3 regions of the Frondihabitans sp. PAMC 28766 genome follow, and region 1 is predicted to be linked to each of the others. Evidence: predicted binding sites of a transcription regulator. Region 1 holds the regulator's gene; each other region holds the start of a gene.
The links. Region 1 encodes HrcA, which represses chaperone genes, less so after heat shock. Its sites were predicted from a motif close to TTNGCACTCGNNNNNNNCGAGTGCNAA; they were not measured.

Region 1 (2,244 bases):
CCCTGCGCGGGCGCCTCCTGGCCGACGCCGTGGTGCGTCGCCTCCTCGGCGACTGACCCCGTCCCGTTTCACCTATAGGTGCGGCCCTGCCGCACAAAAACTTCTATGCGCCAATCGCTCACCCATAGGTAAAACGGGGGGCCGTTCTACCTATAGGTGCGGCCCTGCCACGCAGAAGTTTCTGTGCGGCAAACGCTCAGCCATAGGTAAAACGGAACGGGGATCAGTTCTTGACGAACTCGATCGAGAGCGGGTAGCGGTAGTACTGGCCACGGCGGGCGGCAAGGGCGGCGACGATCGAGAAGATGATCGTGATGACGAAGACGGCGAACGTGACGAAGTTACCGAGGAAGGGCACCGCCAGCAGCACCACACCGAGGAAGTGCCCGATCAGCATGGTGAGCTGGAAGTTCAGGGCGACGCGCGTGTGCTCTTTGATGAACGGGCCGCGGTCGCGCAGCACGAAGTAGCCGACGAGAGGCGCGAGGAAGCCGAAGAAGATACCGCCGACGTGGGTCAGCGTGGCCCAGAGGCGCTCTTGATCAGGGCGGAGTGGCTGCGGGTTGTAGTCACCGGTCATGCGATGAGCCTAGGTGCGCCGAGGTCGCGACACGGTCGAACAGCGGGCGTGGAGTACCATTGGCAGTCTTGCTAATGGAGTGCCAGCAGGAGGTGCAGGTGGTCAGCGAACGGGGTCTCGAAGTTCTCCGCGTCATCGTGCACGACTACGTCGAGTCGCGCGAACCGGTCGGCTCGAAGTCGATCGTCGACCGCCACCAGTTCGGTGTCTCCGCCGCCACGATCCGCAACGACATGGCCCTCCTCGAAGAAGAAGAGCTGATCGCCGCCCCGCACACGTCGTCGGGCCGGGTGCCGACCGACAAGGGCTACCGTCTCTTCGTCAACCAGCTCGCCGACCTCCGCCCGCTGACGGCAGCGCAGCGCACGGCCATCGAGACCTTCCTCGGCAACTCCTCCGACCTCGACGAAGTGCTCTCGCGCACGGTGCGGCTGCTCTCGCAGTTGACCAACCAGGTCGCCCTGGTGCAATACCCAACGTTCTCGCACGCGTCCGTCCGTCACGTCGAGTTCGTCCGCCTCAGCGAGACGCGCGTGATGACAGTGCTGATCACCGACGCCGGCCACGTCGAGCAGCGCACGCTCGATGTCCGCCCCGGCATCGACGAGGCCTTCCTCGGCGAGCTGCGGGCCAAGGTCAACGCCCTCGTCGGCGGCAAGCGATTAGCCGAAGCGGCGACCCTGCTGACGACGCTGCCCGATCTGTTCCATCCCGACCGCGCGGCTCTCGTCCGCCAGGTGACCCGCGCTCTGGTCGAGGAGGTCGCGGCGGGCCGCCCCGAGAAGCTGGTCATGGCCGGCGCCGCCAACCTGGTGCTCACCGAAGACGACTTCAGCGGCAACCTCTTCCCCGTGCTCGAGGCCATCGAAGAGCAGGTCACCCTGCTGCGCCTCTTCAGCGAGATGCGCTCCGACGCGGTCGACGTCGTCGCCAGCATCGGCCGCGAGAACGCCTCGTTCGGCCTCGCCCAGACCTCGGTGCTCGCGAGCGGCTACACGGCAGGCGCCGAAATGGCCCGCCTCGGCGTGCTGGGGCCGACACGCATGGACTACTCGACCAACATGGCGGCCGTCCGCGCGGTGGCCCGCTACCTGAGCGGGCTTCTCGGCGACCACTGATTCCCTGGGCGCACAGCCCGCCCACAGACCTGGATCCTTCGACACGACAGGATCCGAGACGACACGAAATCAAGCAGCAAAACGGAGACAAGTGGCAGATCACTACGACGTCCTCGGAGTCGACCGCAACGCGACACCGGAGGAGATCAAGAAGGCGTACCGGAAGCTCGCGCGCGAGCTCCACCCAGACGTGAACCCGAGCCCGAGCGCTTCCGAGCGCTTCAAAGAGGTCACTCACGCGTACGACGTACTCAGCGACCCGCAGCAGCGCCAGCAGTACGACCGCGGCCCGATGCCAGGATTCGGCGGAGGGGGCGGGGGCGGCGGCGCAGCCGGCTTCGGCGACATCTTCGACGCGTTCTTCGGCGGCGGCCAACAGCAGCGTCAGGGGCCCCGGTCGCGACGCGAACGTGGCCAGGACGCCCTTTTGCGCCTCGAGGTCGAGCTCGACGACATCGTCTTCGGCGTGCAGCGCGACATCGAGGTCGACACGGCCGTCCTCTGCGACACCTGCAACGGCTCGTGCTGCGCCCCGGGCACCAGCCC
Region 2 (2,244 bases), 1.7 Mb from region 1:
GCAGAGCAGTGCTGTGTGCCGCCCGGCGACACGAGTCAAGATGAGGGTCGCCTCGTTCGACCCCGACAGCTGCAGGCGCTTACGGAAGGCCGCCGGGTCGACGTCGACACCGCGCTTCTTGATCTCGACGCGGCCGATCCCGCGCTTCTTGAGCTCCTGCCTCAGGCGCTTCTCGTCGAGCGGGAAGGTCTCGAGCACCCTGAAGCACTGCGCGAACGGCGTCGACTCCACGAGCGGCGAGGTCAGGTAGGCGATGTCGCGGCTGATCATCGTGGCGTCGAGCTGCCGCGCGAGGTCGCCGATGAGGCGTGCGCGGATGACCCCGCCGTCGGGCTCGTAGACGTACTCCTGCAGGTCGCCGACCTCGGCGTCCTCGGTGTCGCCCGCGGCGGTCAGCTCGGCGGCCCCGTGGGCGCCGAGCACGAGTGCGGCGCGCCGGATGCCCGGTCGGGCCAGCGGCCCGAACCACACGCCGACCTCGACCACCGAGCGGTCGACCGAGATCCATTGACATTCGGCGTCGCCCGGCAGCAGGTCGCGGTCGATGCCGGGGCCGAGCTTCACCCCGGTGGGCAGGCGCTCGGCGAGCCCGAACGCGATGTCGAGAGACGGCGACCAGCTCGCAGGATCCTGCAGCCGCGTCGTCGAGGAGTGCCCGCTCGTGCGCCGGGCCGGGTCGAGGAAGACGCCGTCGACGCCGGAGAGATCCGCGTCTTCGGCCGAGCCGAGTCGTACCTCTGCGGCCTCCCACGGGGCGAGGTTGTACGTGGCGACCGCGGCGGTGACCTCGTCGCGGTCGATGGCGACCACCCCGAGCTCGAGGGCGGCGAAGGCCATCGCGTCTCCGCCGATGCCACAGCCGAGGTCGGCGACGGTCTGGAGGCCGGCGCGGCGGAATCGCCCGGCGTGCGTCGAGGCGACGGGGAGGCGCGTGGCCTGCTCGAGGCCCGCCTCGGTGAAGAGCATGCGGTCGGCGAAGTCGCCGAACTTGGCGTGGCCCTTGGCGCGCAGGCGGGCCTGCGTCAACACTGCCGCCACGAGAGCGGGGGAGTGGCCCTGCTTGCGGAGGCCGCTGACCTGCGCGAGCACATCTGATCCTGCCTCGAAGGGCGGCAGGGAGTCGAGCAGCCGCAGGCCCTCGGGGGTGAGGAGTTCGCGGAGCTCGGAGGTTTCCATACTGCGAGCTTACGGACCGGGACATTTGGAGAATGCCTCCGGACGAGGCCATTGGACTTGGCACTCGGATTGACCGAGTGCCAGCGGAGCCCTAAGCTTCTTCTGGCACTCACCTACGTGAAGTGCTAACCACGGATCTCCCGGGCTCATGAGAAACGCATGAGTCCATGGAAATCCGTAGTCCACGGATTACAGTTCCGCTGTCGCAGCTCGTTGAGAAAGAAGAGGTCACCCGTGTCGGTCAACATCAAGCCGCTCGAAGATCGCATCGTCATCCGTCAGGTCGAGGCCGAGCAGACCACTGCCTCGGGCCTCGTGATCCCCGACACCGCCAAAGAGAAGCCCCAGGAGGGCGAAGTCGTCGCCGTAGGCCCCGGCCGCATCGACGACAACGGCAACCGCGTCCCCCTCGACGTCGCCACGGGCGACAAGGTCATCTACTCGAAGTACGGCGGAACCGAGGTGAAGTACGGCGGAGAAGACCTGCTCGTGCTCTCGGCTCGCGACGTTCTGGCGGTCATCGTCAAGTAGCACCGCTTCAGCCGAAGGGCCCCTCTCGTCACGAGAGGGGCCCTTCGTCGTGCCGATGGCGACCACGGGGCGGGTCAGCGCCAGAATCACCCGCGTGTCCTCTCTTTTGCCGACAGTCGATGCCGTGAGAACGCTGACCGCGTGCCACGATGGTGTCGATGTCATCGCTCCCCGACGCGAGGCCGACGCCACCCCCGCGTAGTCGCCTCACCGACGCGCTGTTCGCCGTGGGCCGACCGCTGCTCTACGTCTCGTTCGCGCTCTACCAGCTCGAGGTGCGCCGCAACCTCTACCCGCGCGACGCCCCGGTGCTGCGTGTCGCGGGCGTCGACCCGCTGCGCCTGCTCTTCGTGGGCGACGTCGCCGCCTCGGGGCACGGCGTCCTGAGCCACGGGCTGACGGTCGCCACGCGGACGGCCGAGCACATCGCGAGCGAGTCGAATCGGGGTGCCGTCTGGTCGATCGTCGCCGAGCCCGACCTCACGCTGCGGAAGCTCGCCTCGCGCCGCTCCTTCGACGCCGAGGGGGTCGAGGTCG
Region 3 (2,244 bases), 1.5 Mb from region 1:
TCGCGACACCCGAGCCGAGGCGCGCAGTGCCCGCAGCTTCGGGCGCTGACCCGAAGCCCACGACGGAAGACCACCACATCCATGGCCAAGTTCCCGCCCGACCGGTTCGACGGCGTCCCTGAATCGCCCCTGCGCGTCGGTGCGCACCGTTCGGGCGTCAAGCGGCACGGCGGCTGGATCGTCTTCGCCTGGGCGGCGCTGGCCTGCCTCGTCCTGGTCGGCATCGGCGTGGCCGTGCTCAAGATCACCGACAGCAACAACCAGTTCCACGACACCTCGACGACCGCGCCGAGCATCTCGGCGACGCCCGGCAGCTCGTCGGGCACCCCGTCGCCCGGCGCATCGACCTCGACGACGCCCACGGTCGCCCCGACGCCGACGCCCCTTCTCGACCCGTCCCAGATCAACTCGGCGGTGACCACCATCACGGTCCTGAACTCGACGAAGACGGCAGGCCTCGCGGCCAACGCCGGCGGCGCCCTGAAGAACGGCGGCTGGGTCGTCGGCAACGAGGGCAACGCGACGACCGAGGTGCCGACGTCCGTCGTCTACTACGACTCGTCGGCGGCCGACAACGAGTCGATCGCCCTCGGCATCGCCAAGACCCTCGGCATCTCGCAGGTGCAGCAGAGCACCGCCTTCCCGAGCTCGACGATCACCGTCGTGCTGGGCAGCGATTACGTCTCCAAGTAACGTCAAACCGCGCGTCAGGTTACGGCCGTGTTAAAAGCGGCTGATCCAGGCTCTCCGAGTCGATTTTTTACCGCCGAGGGAGGGATTTCGGGGTCGTTCTTCATTACTATCTGGAACCAGTCGTCGTCCGAGCACATGGGCTGGTGGCGAGCGTTCACAGCTAGGGAGTACGAAATGGCAAACGGAAGCGTCAAGTGGTTCAACGCCGAAAAGGGCTACGGTTTCATCACCGTCGAGGGGGGCGGGCAGGATGTCTTCGTTCACTACTCAGCCATCGACATGAGCGGCTACAAGGTCCTCGAGGAGGGCCAGGCAGTCGTCTTCGAAGTCGGCACCGGCAACAAGGGCCCGCAGGCCGAGGCTGTTTGCCTCGCCTGACTCGGCATCCTTCTGAAAGGGCGTCACCCCGCTGATGGGGTGGCGCCTTTTCCGTCGGTCCGGCTTCCTTCGCGCGGCGCTCCCGACGCACTTGCACTCACAGGGGGTGAGTGCCAGAATCAATTGGCACTCCTCTGTAGTGAGTGCCAAGGTTCATGCTTCATTACGTCCGGGAGGGACGAAAAACCACATGGCAAAGATCATTGCTTTTGACGAAGAGGCCCGACGCGGCCTCGAGCGCGGCCTGAACATTCTTGCCGACGCAGTGAAGGTCACGCTCGGCCCGCGCGGTCGCAACGTCGTCCTCGAAAAGAAGTGGGGCGCCCCCACGATCACCAACGACGGCGTGTCCATCGCCAAGGAGATCGAGCTGGACGACCCCTACGAGAAGATCGGCGCCGAGCTGGTCAAAGAGGTCGCCAAGAAGACCGACGACGTCGCCGGCGACGGCACCACCACCGCCACCGTCCTCGCGCAGGCTCTCGTTCGCGAGGGTCTCCGCAACGTGGCTGCCGGCGCCGACCCGATCAGCCTGAAGCGCGGCATCGAGAAGGCCGTCGCGGCCGTCTCCGCGCAGCTGCTCGAGAACGCCAAGGAGATCGAGACCAAGGACGAGATCGCCGCCACGGCTTCCATCTCGGCTGCGGACCCCACGATCGGCGCGCTCATCGCCGAGGCCATCGACAAGGTCGGCAAAGAGGGTGTCGTCACCGTCGAGGAGTCGAACACCTTCGGCACCGAGCTCGAGCTCACCGAGGGCATGCGCTTCGACAAGGGCTACCTGTCGCAGTACTTCGTCACCGACCCCGAGCGCCAGGAAGCCGTCTTCGAAGACGCCTACATCCTGATCGTCAACTCGAAGATCTCGAACATCAAAGACCTGCTGCCGATCGTCGACAAGGTCATCCAGTCGGGCAAGCAGCTGCTCATCATCGCCGAGGACGTCGACGGAGAGGCCCTGGCCACTCTCGTAGTCAACAAGATCCGCGGCATCTTCAAGTCGGTCGCCGTCAAGGCCCCCGGCTTCGGCGACCGTCGCAAGGCTCAGCTGCAGGACATCGCGATCCTGACCGGCGGCCAGGTCATCTCGGAGGAGGTCGGTCTCAAGCTCGAGAACGCCACCCTCGACCTCCTCGGCCGTGCCCGTAAGGTCATCATCACCAAGGACGAGAC

Region 2: a site for HrcA is predicted at 1,234-1,260, ahead of groES (co-chaperone GroES). Genes of this name have one in related genera too.
Region 3: a site for HrcA is predicted at 1,195-1,221, ahead of groL (chaperonin GroEL). Genes of this name have one in related genera too.

What each region holds. Positions count from the first base shown of each region.
Region 1 covers NZ_CP014513.1:2,971,168-2,973,411, reverse strand. Annotated here, with positions in the region: gene hemW (radical SAM family heme chaperone HemW) at 1-56, shown strand, start outside; gene AX769_RS14210 (DUF4870 domain-containing protein) at 224-580, opposite strand; gene hrcA (heat-inducible transcriptional repressor HrcA) at 679-1,698, shown strand; gene dnaJ (molecular chaperone DnaJ) at 1,790-2,244, shown strand, end outside.
Region 2 covers NZ_CP014513.1:1,275,077-1,277,320, forward strand. Annotated here, with positions in the region: gene AX769_RS06285 (class I SAM-dependent methyltransferase) at 1-1,176, opposite strand, end outside; gene groES (co-chaperone GroES) at 1,411-1,707, shown strand; gene AX769_RS06295 (hypothetical protein) at 1,866-2,244, shown strand, end outside.
Region 3 covers NZ_CP014513.1:1,436,473-1,438,716, forward strand. Annotated here, with positions in the region: gene AX769_RS07045 (DUF3263 domain-containing protein) at 1-49, shown strand, start outside; gene AX769_RS07050 (LytR C-terminal domain-containing protein) at 82-693, shown strand; gene AX769_RS07055 (cold-shock protein) at 868-1,071, shown strand; gene groL (chaperonin GroEL) at 1,262-2,244, shown strand, end outside.